Regions from separate parts of the Rhizobium sp. Nf11,1 genome, predicted to be linked through region 4. Evidence: predicted binding sites of a transcription regulator. Region 4 holds the regulator's gene; each other region holds the start of a gene.
The links. The regulator LexA, encoded in region 4, represses DNA repair genes until DNA is damaged. The targets are predictions, from matches to a motif close to TGTTCNNNNTGTGTTCNG.
Positions count from the first base shown of each region.

Region 1 (3,495 bases), on a different contig from region 4:
CTTTCCGGCGGCGAACAGCAGCGCGTCGCGATCGCCCGCGCCGTCGCTAATGCGCCGACGCTGCTTCTTGCCGACGAGCCGACCGGCAATCTGGATCCGGAAACGGCAAGCTACGTCTTCGATGCGCTAGAGGCGCTGGTGCGCCAATCCGGCCTTGCCGCCCTTATCGCCACCCACAACCATGAACTTGCCGGCCGCATGGATCGGCGCGTCACGATTTCGGACGGCAAGATCGTCGACTTTTGAGACGGCTATCCATGGCTGTTTGGTTGACCACCTGCCCCTCACCCTAACCCTCTCCCCGTAAACGGGGCGAGGGGACTTGCCCAGCGAGAGGTAGGTGGGGAACGGAGGGGTCGCGGCCATCTCTCCCTTCGCCCCGCAAGCGGGGAAAGGGTGCCGGCATGCGGATGAGGGGCTGATCTCGCCGACCTCCTGGTCGGACATCAGGGAATAACCAGCCCACCGCGATACTCGAGCACATAGGCCTTCCGCTCCTCGACCATGATGCATTCCTGGCCGCTGAATCCCTCGCAGCCGCCTTCGCTGCGGTCGACATAGCGGCCGAACGGATGATCGAATTCCATTCCGCCAAGAAAGCGGCCCTCCCGATACATTGCCGACAGCGCCGCCTTGATCACCGTTCCGGCGGCACTGCCGTCGATCAGATCGGACGCGACGACGCGGCCGAAATAATTCATCACCCAGACGGGTTCGCCGGCCAACCACACCACTTCCTGGCCGGCGAAATCGGTGCCGCCGAAGTAGCTGTCGAGATAGGACCAGTCGCCGCGCTCGTAGCCGATATCGTGAGCGCCCGGCCGGCAGGGCGGGCGAGGCACACCACCGCCGACATAGGTCGCGGCCTTCGCCTCTACGATGAAGTCGTTCAGCATCACGGTGTCGAGCATTATCATCTTCCTCCTGCCTCATCTGATACGGATATAGCAGAACGGTGAGAACATAAGAAGAACAAAAGAGTGCATCGCTCGATCGCCTTGGGGCAGGTTCATCAGACATCGAATGCGCTGTACGGATCCGTTCGGCAGGCGATATCGAGCCGGTCGCGGAGCATGTTCAAAGCCAGCGCCGAAAGCGAGGTTCGATTCGCAGTCCCGAGCCGGCATTTTCAAACGCAAGCGCAAAGGAAAAGATTCCTGTTGACATAGGAACATAGATGGAACAGATTGAAAACATAACGAGTAAAGGAGAGCCAGATGACTGACATGATCCGTGATATCGCAGCATTCACCTCCATCGCAATGTTCGTTGCCAGCTTCTCGCTGATCGTCATCGCGATCTAAAGTTTTCAGGGGATCGCATGGCAGTCATGCGGTTCGCAAGCGGGTCTTCTTCTGGACATCATTGCCCTCAATGCCGACAATGCATCCGATTCATTTCGGCTGATTGGGAAGGCATATCATGGCGGAGACGGAAAAGGGTTCAATGGGTGAGGCGACCGGCGGCACGCCGGGCTTCATCCACCTGAGGGTCCACTCCGCCTATTCGCTTCTTGAGGGTGCGCTGCCTCTGAAGAAGATCCTCTACAAGGCGACCAGCGACAGTCAGCCTGCGATCGCCATTACCGACACCAACAATCTGTTCGTCGCCCTTGAATTCTCCCAGAAGGCAATGGACGAGGGCCTGCAGCCGATCATCGGCTGTCAGGTCTCCATCGACATGGAAGACGGATTGGAAAGTGAGAAGCGCGGCGGTCAGCAGGCCCTGATCAAGCTGCCATCGATCGTTCTACTTGCCGCGACGGAGGCCGGTTATGAAAGGCTGGTCGATCTCGTCAGCCGCGCCTATCTCGGCGGCGATAGCAACCAGGCCATACATGTCAGAGCCTCCTGGCTGGAAGAGGCAGGCACGGAAGGTCTGATCGCCTTGACCGGCGCCCTGACCGGACCGGTCGACGCGGCTGTCAGGGAAGGTCATCCCGGCCAGGCGGAAGCCCGGCTGCTCACGCTGAAGCGTCTCTTCGGCGACAGACTCTATGTCGAACTGCAGCGGCACGGCACCTACGACAAGCGGCACGAGCAGAAGATCGTCAGGCTTGCCTACACGCATGACCTGCCGCTCGTCGCCACGAACGAGGCCTTCTTTCCGACCCGCGACGATTACGACGCACATGATGCGCTGATGGCGGTTGCGCATAACGCCATCGTCTCGGACGACAGCCGCTTTCGCCTGACGCCGGATCACTATCTGAAGAGCCGGGCCGAAATGGCCAAGCTCTTTGCCGACCTGCCGGAAGCGCTTGAGAACACGATCGAGATCGCCAGGCGCTGCTCCTTCGTGTTGAAGACAAGAAAGCCGATCCTGCCGCGCTTCACTGGCGCCACCGACGATGCCGAGGAGGCCGAACGCGCCGAGGCGGGCGAATTGCGCCGCCAGGCGGTGGAAGGGCTGGACATGCGGCTTGCCACGCTCGGCATGTCGCGGGGTTACGAGGAAAAGGATTATCGTGAGCGGTTGGAGTTCGAGCTCAGCGTTATCGAGCGCATGCGCTTCCCGGGTTACTTCCTGATCGTTTCCGACTTCATCAAGTGGGCCAAGCAGCATGATATTCCCGTCGGTCCTGGTCGCGGTTCGGGCGCCGGTTCGCTGGTCGCCTATGCATTGACCATCACCGACGTCGACCCGCTGCGCTTCTCGCTGCTCTTCGAGCGCTTCCTCAATCCGGAACGCGTCTCAATGCCTGACTTCGACATCGACTTCTGCCAGGACCGTCGCGAAGAGGTGATCCGTTACGTTCAGGCGAAATATGGGCGCGAGCAGGTGGCGCAGATCATCACCTTCGGTTCGCTGCAGGCGCGCGCCGCACTTCGCGACGTCGGCCGCGTGCTGGAAATGCCCTACGGTCAGGTAGACAAGATCTGCAAACTCGTGCCGAACAATCCGGCCAATCCGACGCCGCTCTCTAAAGCGATCGAAGAGGAGCCGAAGCTGCAGGAGGAGGCGGCGAAGGAACCGGTGGTGGCGCGCCTGCTCGACATTGCCCAGAAGATCGAAGGGCTTTATCGCCACGCCTCGACGCATGCTGCCGGTATTGTCATCGGCGATCGGCCGTTATCCAAGCTGGTGCCGATGTATCGCGATCCGCGCTCCGACATGCCGGTCACCCAGTTCAACATGAAGTGGGTGGAGCAGGCCGGCCTCGTCAAGTTTGACTTTCTCGGCCTGAAGACTCTGACGGTGCTGAAGGTCGCCGTCGATTTCGTCGCCAAGCGCGGCATCAAAGTCGATCTTGCGGCCATTCCTCTCGACGACAAACCGACCTACGAGATGCTGTCGCGCGGCGAGACGGTCGGCGTGTTCCAGGTGGAAAGTGCCGGCATGCGCAAGGCGCTGATCGGCATGAAACCGGATTGCATCGAGGACATCATCGCGCTGGTGGCGCTCTACCGCCCGGGCCCGATGGAGAACATCCCGACCTACAATGCTCGCAAGCATGGCGACGAAGAGCTGGAATCGATCCATCCGATGATCGAC
Region 1 covers NZ_JBOBHU010000003.1:94,243-97,737, reverse strand. Annotated here, with positions in the region: gene ACQ7C1_RS05995 (ABC transporter ATP-binding protein) at 1-246, shown strand, start outside; gene ACQ7C1_RS05990 (DUF5680 domain-containing protein) at 447-911, opposite strand; gene dnaE (DNA polymerase III subunit alpha) at 1,423-3,495, shown strand, end outside.
Region 1: the regulator LexA is predicted to act here: its motif matches at 1,168-1,185, upstream of dnaE (DNA polymerase III subunit alpha).

Region 2 (3,495 bases), on a different contig from region 4:
CAATCCGTTCAGCCGCCGCTGCGGGATTCCATACTGCTCCTGCAGGAGCGGGCCCATCGTCTCCGGATCGAAGAGGTTGAGCGGGCTTTCGAACACGGGACTGATCTCGTCACCGGCTTTCAGCACATAGATCGGATGCACTTCCATCAACTGCTTCAGCCGCTCAGCCAGCGAGGACTTGCCGCCCCCGACCGGACCGAGCAGATAAAGAATTTGCTTGCGCTCCTCGAGCCCCTGCGCTGCATGCCGAAAGAAGGAGACGATGCGTTCGATTGTCTCTTCCATACCGTGAAAACCGGCAAAGGCCGGATAAACCCGGATGGTCCTGTTCATGAAGATTCTGCCGAGGCGCGCATCCTTGGCAGTGTCAACCATCTGCGGCTCACCTATTGCCGCGAGCAGACGCTCGGTCGCATTGGCATAGGCGATCGGATCGGTTTTGCAGAGATCGAGATATTCCGAAACCGACATGTCGCTTTCGCGGCGCGCTTCATAACTGCGTGTGAACGCATCGAATACGGATTCACTCAGCATGGGACCTCCATTAAGGTTATGCCGCAGGCTCTAAGCCGTATAACCATCGAGATGGCCACGGCGTTCCTTAGAATCAATAGTTTCGTAGGTATATTCGACGCTGACGTTCCGTTTGTAGCAATGCACAAAATTGTGCATGCACCGGTATTTTTTTACTCCACGAAACTGTTTCTCATTCTAGTTGAGAAAGGGGTCGTTGGCATATCAGCACATTTAGCGACGTGACATGAATGTCAAAAAGGTGTGCAATGGCGCCCGTGATTCGAGCCGTGGAAATTCGACGTTAGCCGCCGGTGAGAGCAAGCTGGCGCTGACGTCAGGGGTGCCAGAGCGCGCTCGCCGTGGGATGAAACCGGGCGAATCGTCACGATGCGCCCGTCGTCTCGATCATGCGTCTCCAGCGCTCTTAGCCATTGAATGCCTTCTCCAGCGCAGCCACATCGATCTTGACCATGCCAAGCATGACTTCGGTGACGCGCCTTGCCCGCTCGCGATCTTCGTCGGCGATCATCTCGGAGAGAGCGCGCGGGACGATCTGCCAGGAAAGACCCCAGCGGTCCTTCAGCCAGCCGCAGGCCTCCGGCATGCCGCCATTGGCGAGGAAAGCATCCCATATCCGATCGATCTCCGCTTGGCTTTCCAGAAGGATGGCGATCGAAAAGGAATGGTTGAAGCTGTCGAGTGGACCGGCCTTCATCGCCAGGAAAGCCTGGTCGCCAAGCGTGAACTCGATCAGCTCGACACTGCCAGGAGGGCCGCTCGGCGTTTCCGCCGGAAGTATGGTGGTGCGGCCGATCGTGGAATCCGGAATGATCGACACGTAGAATTCGACGGCTTCGCGTGCCTGCTCGGCGAACCAGAGATTTGAAATGACCTTCGGCATAGACAGCCTCCTTGTTGGCGAGTATCCCGGACTTCTGTCCGTGCTTCGAGGACGTCTGGTCGGCGCCGGTTCCGACAGGCTGCGATCGAAATTTTTCGCCCGCTCACCCGCGGCAGCCTCGCCACCCGCACCCAGGCAATAGTGGTGGTTCGGGAATGAAAGCAGAACATCTTTTCTGGTCTTTCCTTCCCGAATCACTACATTACGCGCCATGAGCAATAGTTTCGACGATATTCCCTTCTTCGACGAAGAGCCCGGCGAAGTGGCGCGCAAGCCGCAGCCGTCCGTCGCTGCAGCCGGAAGACCCGCCGCTGGCGGCGGCATCGCCGCCCGCGCCATGGCGGCGCGCGAGGGCGGCAAGCGGCCGGATTATCTCGCTGGACTGAACCCGGAACAGACTGAAGCCGTCGAAACGCTGGAAGGTCCTGTCCTCGTGCTCGCCGGCGCCGGCACCGGAAAGACACGCGTGCTGACGACCCGCATCGCCCATATCCTCAACACCGGCCGCGCCTTCCCGTCGCAGATCCTCGCCGTCACCTTTACCAACAAGGCCGCGCGCGAGATGAAGGAGCGCATCGCCCTGCTCGTCGGCGGCGCCGTCGAAGGCATGCCCTGGCTCGGCACCTTCCATTCGATCGGCGTCAAGCTTCTGCGCCGCCACGCCGAGCTGGTTGGCCTCAGTTCCGATTTCACCATCCTCGACACCGATGACGTCGTCCGCCTGATCAAGCAGTTGATCCAGGCCGAAGGTCTCGACGACAAGCGCTGGCCGGCAAAGCAGTTCGCCGGCATGATCGACACCTGGAAGAACAAGGGCCTCGGCCCGGCCGATATTCCCGAAGGCGATGCCCGCGCCTTCGCCAATGGCCGCGGCCGCGATCTCTATTTCGCCTATCAGGCGCGCTTGTCGACGCTGAACGCCTGCGATTTCGGCGACCTGCTAATGCATCCGATCGCGATCTTCCGCAAGAATCCGGATCTCCTAAAGGAATATCACGGCCGCTTCCGCTATATCCTCGTCGACGAATATCAGGATACCAACACCGCCCAATATATGTGGCTGAGGCTGCTGGCCCAGCGCAGCAAGGGCGAGCCGCAGAATGTCTGCTGCGTCGGTGACGACGACCAGTCGATCTATGGCTGGCGCGGTGCGGAGGTCGACAATATTCTTCGCTTCGAGAAGGATTTCCCCGGCGCCAAGGTGATCAAGCTCGAGCGCAACTACCGATCGACCGAACATATCCTCGGTGCCGCCGCCCATCTGATCGCCCATAATGAAGGGCGTCTGGGCAAGACGTTGTTCACCGATCGCACCGATCCCGATGACGTCAAGGTGCAGGTTCACGCCTCCTGGGACTCCGAGGAGGAAGCTCGCGCCATTGGCGAGGAGATCGAGCAACTCCAGCGCAGCAAGCATCTGCTGAACGACATGGCGATCCTGGTGCGCGCCTCCTTCCAGATGCGCGAATTCGAAGATCGCTTCGTCACCCTTGGCCTCAACTACCGAGTCATTGGCGGCCCGCGCTTCTATGAGCGCCTCGAAATCCGCGATGCCATGGCCTATTTCCGGCTCGTCGCACAACCGGCCGACGACCTCGCCTTCGAGCGCATCATCAACACGCCGAAGCGTGGCCTCGGCGATACAACGGTGCGTGCGCTGCATGATTATGCCCGCGCCCGCGACATCCCGATGCTGGCGGCAGCGGCCGACATCATCGAAACGGACGAGCTGAAGCCAAAGGCGCGCAAAGCCCTCTTCGACGTGATTCAATCCTTCCGCCGATGGCAGGAGCTGCTTGAAAACACACCGCATACCGAACTTGCCGAGCAGATCCTCGAAGAGTCCGGCTATACCGACATGTGGAAGAACGACAAGAGCGCCGAAGCCCCGGGTCGACTGGAAAACCTGAAGGAACTGATCCGCTCGATGGAAAGCTTCGAGTCGATGCGCGGCTTCCTTGAGCACGTATCGCTCGTCATGGACGCCGAGACCAACGAGAACCTCGACGCCGTCTCGATCATGACGCTGCACTCGGCCAAAGGCCTGGAATTCGACACGGTCTTCCTGCCCGGCTGGG
Region 2 covers NZ_JBOBHU010000006.1:106,896-110,390, reverse strand. Annotated here, with positions in the region: gene ACQ7C1_RS11465 (PrkA family serine protein kinase) at 1-534, opposite strand, end outside; gene ACQ7C1_RS11460 (VOC family protein) at 941-1,417, opposite strand; gene ACQ7C1_RS11455 (ATP-dependent helicase) at 1,629-3,495, shown strand, end outside.
Region 2: the regulator LexA is predicted to act here: its motif matches at 1,569-1,586, upstream of ACQ7C1_RS11455 (ATP-dependent helicase).

Region 3 (3,495 bases), on a different contig from region 4:
GGCGTCCGAGACGCGGCGCATCGGGAATCAATGGGGCGAGGTTGAGGATGCTGGTGATGCCCTTGGCGCGTGCGGCCGAGAGCGCGCGTTCGACGGCCGCGACCGGCACCTCAAGCTGCAACATCAGTATGTCGCCTTCGTGCATGCGGCCGATCGCGGTTTCCGCATCGGCGGGCGCGACCAGGCCGTTGGCGCCCGGCACCACGGCAATCATGTTCTCGCCGTCGCCGCCGACCAGGATCAGCGCCGTTCCTGTGGGACCGTCGATATGCTTGACGAGGGAGAGATCGGTTCCTGCCTCATCGAGCAGAGAAAGAGCATCGGCAGCAAAAGCATCCTTGCCGACGGCACCGGCCATATGCACATAGCGACCGGCGCGGCGGGCTGCCAGCGCCTGGTTGGCGCCCTTGCCGCCGGCGGCCGTGGCAAAACCGTTGCCGGCCACTGTTTCGCCGGGCTTCGGCAGGCGCTCGGTCGTGGCGATGAGATCCATGTTGATGGATCCGAAAACTGTGATCATCAGGCTGTCCCGTCTTTTGGAGCATGCCAATGACATCATGCTCCTGCTATTTCATGGGGCGAGACACTGCCCGAAGCGATCACTCCTCGTCAACCACCCGAAGCTTGAGAAGGCCGGTACGGCTTTCCACGGATTTGGCCGGGACCTCGCCGTCGCCGGCAGGCTTTGCGTCGCCGCCTGCCTCGAATTCCAGCGCCTCGATCTTGGCGCCGCGTTTGGTGAGCTTGTCGGCTGACGTGACGACCATGTCGATATCTTTCTGCGCCATGGCGAAATGGCCCTGCAGCTTGCGCACCCGCTCGTCGAGGCGGCCGAGATCGTTCATCAGGAGCGCCACCTCGCCCTGGATCAGATGCGCCTGCGCCCGCATGCGCTGGTCTTTCAGCACCGCCTGGATGACCTGGATCGACAGCATCAGCAGCGATGGCGAGACGATAACGATGCGCGCGCGGTGTGCCTTCTGCACCAAGGCCTCGAAGTTCTCATGGATCTCCGCGAAGATCGATTCCGACGGCACGAAGAGAAAAGCCGTCTCCTGGGTTTCCCCCTGAATCAGATATTTCTCTGAAATATCCCGGATATGGATCTCCATGTCGCGGCGGAACTGCTGGCCGGCTATCTTGCCGGCCTCGGGGCTGGCTGCGTCGCGGATGGCGTTCCAGGCTTCGAGCGGGAACTTCGCATCGATGACGAGCGGCGGCGCGCCGTTTGGCATGCGGATCGTGCAGTCCGGCCGCGAACCGTTCGAGAGCGTCTGCTGGAAGGCATAGGCGCCCATTGGCAGGCCGTCGGCGACGATCGTCTCCATCCGCGACTGGCCGAAGGCGCCGCGCGTCTGCTTGTTCGAGAGAATAGCCTGCAGTCCGACGACGTCCTTGGCGAGCGTCTGAATATTGTTCTGCGCGGCATCGATGATCGCCAGCCGCTCCTGCAGCCGCTGCAGGTTCTCATGCGTCGATTTCGTCTGCTCGGTGATCGTCGAGCTGACGCGCTGCGACATGCCGTCGAGACGCTGGCTGATTGCCTGGTTGAGCTCGCTCTGACGCGCGCCAAAAACCTCGGCCATGGCCGTGATGCGGCCCTGCATCTCCGCCTGGATCTTCAAAAGCTCGGCCATGCGCGCCTCGCTTTCGCCAGCCCGCAGGCTCGCCTCCTCCGCCTGCTCGCGGCGGAGGCTGGCGCTGCGCAAGAGAAGGATGATCACCAGAAGCACGAAGGCGACAAAAACGCCGCCGGCAAGCGCCAGCATGGCCGGGCTCAGCGAGGCGTTGGAGAGGGCGAGCGATTCGGAATGAACGGTCATGCCGCAACCATAACAGAAGCTGCGGCAATACATAGATCAAAACGTGAACGAAATCCTCTGTCGCCTTTTTCCTCGCCGATGCAGAAAATCGCCGCCGATTTAACCATTGCTCAACCATATTCGCCAAAATCTGTGCCGCAGAATTCCCTCCAGCGCCGTTGCGCCAAGTACAGAGATTTCCATGACATCCCAGCAGACCGACAGTGCACTCAGGCAGCGCCTCGATTTCATCGAACTGGACGAGGCGGCGCGCCGGTCGATACGGGATCTCAGCCCCGTCATATCAGAGCTAATCGGCGGTGCCCTCGACAAGTTCTATGCCAAGATCGCCAAGACCCCCGCCGTCTCAGGCTTTTTCGCCGACAAGAACCATGTCGCTCATGCCAAGAAGCGGCAGCAGGATCATTGGGGCAAGCTTGCAGGCGGTGCCTTCGACGAAACCTACGTCGACGGCGTGACATCGGTCGGGCGCACGCACGCCCGCATCGGGCTGGAGCCGCGCTGGTATGTCGGCGGCTATGCCCTGGTTCTGTCCGAGCTCGTCAAGGGCATCATGGAGAAGCAGTGGCCGTCGGTCTTTGCGCGCCAGCAGGGCAAATTGCTCGCCGAAAGGCTGTCGGCGGTCATCAAGGCCGGCATGCTCGACATGGATTATTCGATCTCGGTCTACCTCGAGACGCTTGAAGCCAAGCGCCAGGCTCTGGAAGAGCAGCGTGCCCAGGCCGAGGCCGATCAGGCGATGGCGCTGGAGCAGCTGCGCCGCGGTCTGGAGGCGCTGTCGAGCGGCGATCTCGAGGCCACTCTGCCATCCGACCTGCCCGGTAATTTTCGGCAGATGGCCGAGCATTACAACCGTGCCGTCAAGGCGCTGCGCCATTCCTTCGCATCGGTGCGCGACACGTCGGGCCATATCATGAATGGCGCCGACGTCATCTCCAATGCGACCAACGATCTCGCATTGCGCACTGCCCAGCAGGCGGCCGGCGTCGAGGAGAGTTCGGCTGCCCTGCAGCAGCTTTCCGTCAGCGTCGGCCAGACCGCCGCCAATGCCGAGAAGGCTTCGGACGCCGTACGCGAGACGCAGCAGAAGGCGAAGAATTCGGGCGAACTCGTTACCAGCGCCGTCTCGGCGATGGCCGGCATCGAGAAATCCTCGACGGAGATTTCCAAAATTATCGGCGTCATCGACGAGATCGCCTTCCAGACCAATCTTCTGGCGCTGAACGCCGGCGTCGAGGCGGCGCGCGCCGGTGATGCCGGCAAGGGTTTTGCCGTCGTCGCCCAGGAAGTCCGCCAACTCGCCCAGCGCACTGCCGATGCTGCCAAGGAGATCAAGAACCTGATCTCGCAGAGCTCGACCCAGGTCAATGAGGGTGTCGGCATCGTCTCGAGCACCGGCGAGGCGCTGAGCGACATGATCAGCCGCATCGACATCATCAACCGCTTCGTCGCCGATATCGCCGCTGCCGCCCGCGATCAAGCAACCGGGGTCAACGAGGTCAGCGTGGCGATCCGCAGCATGGGCGAGATCACCCAGCAGAATTCCGGCATGGTCGAGCGCACGTCGGCGGAAACCCGCCGCCTCAAGGACGAGGTGGACCAGCTGATCGAGCTGCTGCGCCGCTTCCGCGTCCGTTCGGGAGGCCACGCCGTCGCCGCTGCCCGCCGGGCG
Region 3 covers NZ_JBOBHU010000005.1:265,875-269,369, forward strand. Annotated here, with positions in the region: gene ACQ7C1_RS10695 (ribokinase) at 1-520, opposite strand, end outside; gene ACQ7C1_RS10700 (DNA recombination protein RmuC) at 600-1,823, opposite strand; gene ACQ7C1_RS10705 (methyl-accepting chemotaxis protein) at 2,005-3,495, shown strand, end outside.
Region 3: the regulator LexA is predicted to act here: its motif matches at 1,856-1,873, upstream of ACQ7C1_RS10700 (DNA recombination protein RmuC).

Region 4 (3,495 bases):
AACGGCGCGCCATATCGCACGCGACGACGGAGGCGCTGCGCCAGTCCGGCCTTGCCCATATCGTCGCGATCTCGGGCCTCAACATGGCGCTGTCGGCTGGCATCTTCTTCGTCGGCTTTCGGATGCTGCTCAGCCTCTTTCCCGGCGTCGCCCAAGCCTATCCGACAAAGAAAATCGCCGCTGCCGGCGCGCTCATCGCCGTCACCGCCTATTACCTGATCTCCGGTTTCGGGGTTTCGGCCGAGCGCGCCTTTATCATGATGGCCATCATGCTGATTGCCGTCTTCTTCGACCGGCCGTCGATCAGCCTGCGCAATGTCGTTCTCTCCGCGCTCATCATCATCGCCATTTCACCTTCGGAAGTATTGGGACCGAGCTTTCAGATGTCCTTTGCCGCCACATTGGCCTTGGTATCGGGCTATCAGTTGTGGAAGGACAGGCGTGTCCGCGAAAACGCTTTTCTGAAACTGCCGATCATCAGGCCGGTGGTTGCCGTCGCCGGTTTCTTCGGCGGCGTCTTCCTGACCTCGCTGATCGGCGGCTTTTCCACCGCATTGTTTTCGATCGAGCATTTTCATCGCCTGACGGCTTACGGCCTGCCGGCAAACCTTGCGACGATGCCGATTATCTCCTTCATCGTCATGCCGGCCGGATTGTTGGCGATGTTGCTCATGCCTTTCGGTCTGGACGCTCCGCTCTGGAAGGTCGTCGGATTCGGCCTCGATCTGGTGATTGCGGTTGCCAAGACAGTGTCCGGCTGGGGCGGTGATATCGGCATCGGCCGCTTGCCCGGCTGGTATTTCGCAGTGGCGGTGGCAGGCTTTCTGCTGCTGACGCTGCTGCGCACTCGGCTGCGCCATGTCGGCACATCGATCATCGCCATCTCCACGCTCATCGTGCTGCTTCTGCCGGTTCCCCGGCCGCCGGATCTGGTGATTTCGGAGGATGGCAGTCTGGTTGCGGTCGTCGCGGCTGAGGCAATAGCTTCCAACCGTGAAAACCCGCCGGATTTCATATTCGACCAGTGGCAGAGAGCGCTGGTGCTGCCGACACATGATCCGCCGAAGATGCTGGATGGTCCGGCCATTCCGCCGGAAGGAGAAGACCGCCGTGTCAGGCTTTCCCGCGATCAGCAGAACGAAGCGAGTGCAGCGATGCGGGCAGCCGCCGCAGGCGGTGAAGCAAACCGTTTTTCCTGCGTCAAGAAGGCTTGGTGCACATCAAGACTTGGCAATGGCAATATCGTCACCGTCATCGACAATGCCGCCTATCTCGGCCCGGCCTGCGATACGGCCGATATCGTCGTGACCTCGGTCCGTCTGCGTTTCAATAGCTGCCGTTCAGGCGGCACGCTTTTCACCGGCGAGACGCTGCGCAGGACCGGTTCGCTTGAATTGCGCTTCGCCGATGCCGGCCTGGAGGTCACCACCGCCTTCGATGCTTTGTCGCGACCATGGATGCGCCATCGCGCCTATGATTGGCGCAATGATCGTTTTACCGATTCCAGCCCATCCGGCGTCAGTGATAGCGACGGATGAGGCCGACGAGCTTGCCCTGCACCTTGACGCGGTCGGGCCCGAAGATGCGGGTCTCATAAGCCGGGTTGGCGGCCTCGAGCGCGATCGAGGCACCCTTGCGGCGAAAACGCTTCAGCGTTGCTTCCTCGTCATCGACGAGGGCAACGACGATATCGCCGGGACTGGCGGTACTGCCGTTGCGAATGATCACGGTGTCGCCGTCGAAGATGCCGGCGTCGATCATCGAATCGCCTTTGACCTCCAGCGCATAGTGCTCACCGGAGCCGAGCATATCTGCGGGAACGACGATATCGTGGGTGTTGTTCTGGATCGCCGAGATCGGAACGCCGGCGGCGATACGTCCCATGACCGGCACGGAGACGGAGTTGCCATTGTCGGCGACCGGCTTTGGCGCAGCGGGGGCGGCGACCGGCTGGGGCTTGCCGAGGCTGCCCTCGATGACGCTCGGCGAAAAACCGCGACGCTGAAGACTGGGGTTATAGGCCTCCGGAAGCTTGATCACCTCGAGTGCCCGGGCGCGGTTCGGTAGGCGGCGAATGAAGCCGCGTTCCTCAAGCGCCGTGATCAGGCGGTGAATGCCGGATTTCGAGGCGAGGTCCAGGGCATCCTTCATTTCGTCGAAAGAGGGAGGAACGCCGGATTCCTTCATGCGCTCATGGATGAAAAGGAGAAGCTCCTGTTGTTTGCGCGTGAGCATCGACGTCAGACCCCGTGATTGAAACAAATCCAGAACGGACACTATATGTTCCATATGTGTTCCGCAAGTAGCTAAATTTCCGTAAAAGTTCACGTCAACTCGCGGAGATTTTTATTTTCATTTGCCGGATTGGCGCACATGTCTTGCATTGAGGGAGGTGCTGTCGCACATCTCTTGTCTCTTGCCGGTTTCAGGAGGGATATTCATGAACGCGCATTCCGCCAGGTCGCACCCGCTGGATCATGTCGTGCTGCCCGTGGTCAATATCGATCTGGCGCGTGAGAGGCTCGGCAAGCTCGGTTTCACCGTCGCCGCCGATGCGCGCCATCCCTTCGGAACGGAGAATGCCTGCGTCTTTTTCGCCGACAAGACCTATCTGGAGCCGCTTGGCGTGGCGAGTGTCGACGAGAGCGAAGCAGCGGCCCGCCAGGGCAACGTCTTCATCGCCCGCAATCGCGCCTTCCGTTTCCGCTGCGGCGAGGAGGGACTTTCTGCGCTGGCCTTCCTCAGCGAGGATGCCGACCTCGATCATAAGCGCTTCGTCAGCAACGGCGCGAGCGCCGGTGAGATGTTGCAGTTCAGCCGGCCGATGCGGATGCCGGACGGTTCGGAGAGCGTCGGCAGCTTTAAGCTGGCCTTTGCAGCTGATTTGCGCGCCCCCGATTTCTTTCTCTTTACTTGCCAGCGCATCAATTCGTTCCCTACAGATCGCGCCGCGCTGGAGACGCACGCCAATGGCGTGATCGGCATTGCCGAGATCGCACTTTGTGCACCGGACCCGGCGGCATTCGCCGCCTTCGTCGGGCTCGCGATTGGGCAGGCGGCGGTGGAGAAAACCGGTTTCGGCATGAATATCGCGGCATCGAATGCAAAGATCAGCTTGATGACGCCGGAAGGGCTGGAGGCCTATTTCGAAACCACTGTCTCATCAGCCGATCGCGGCCTGCGGGGGCGGGCAATCCTCTTCACCGTCATCGATCTTGCCGTGACAGAAGCGCATTTGGGTGCTAACGGGATCACATTCACACGCAAGAACAATCGCATTCTGGTGAAGCCCACGCCCGGGCAGGGTGCGCTCTTCGCCTTCGAGGAAACACGATGAGCACCGACACGAATTCCGAAGTCAGGATCGGCGAAGGCGGAGGCCAGGTCACTTTTTCCAATACTGGCCGCTTGTCGCTGATCGCCGGTCCATGCCAGATGGAGAGCCGGGATCACGCCTTCATGGTCGCCGGCACGCTGAAGGAGCTTTGCGGCAAG
Region 4 covers NZ_JBOBHU010000017.1:40,542-44,036, forward strand. Annotated here, with positions in the region: gene ACQ7C1_RS22740 (ComEC/Rec2 family competence protein) at 1-1,538, shown strand, start outside; gene lexA (transcriptional repressor LexA) at 1,519-2,235, opposite strand; gene ACQ7C1_RS22750 (VOC family protein) at 2,441-3,337, shown strand; gene kdsA (3-deoxy-8-phosphooctulonate synthase) at 3,334-3,495, shown strand, end outside.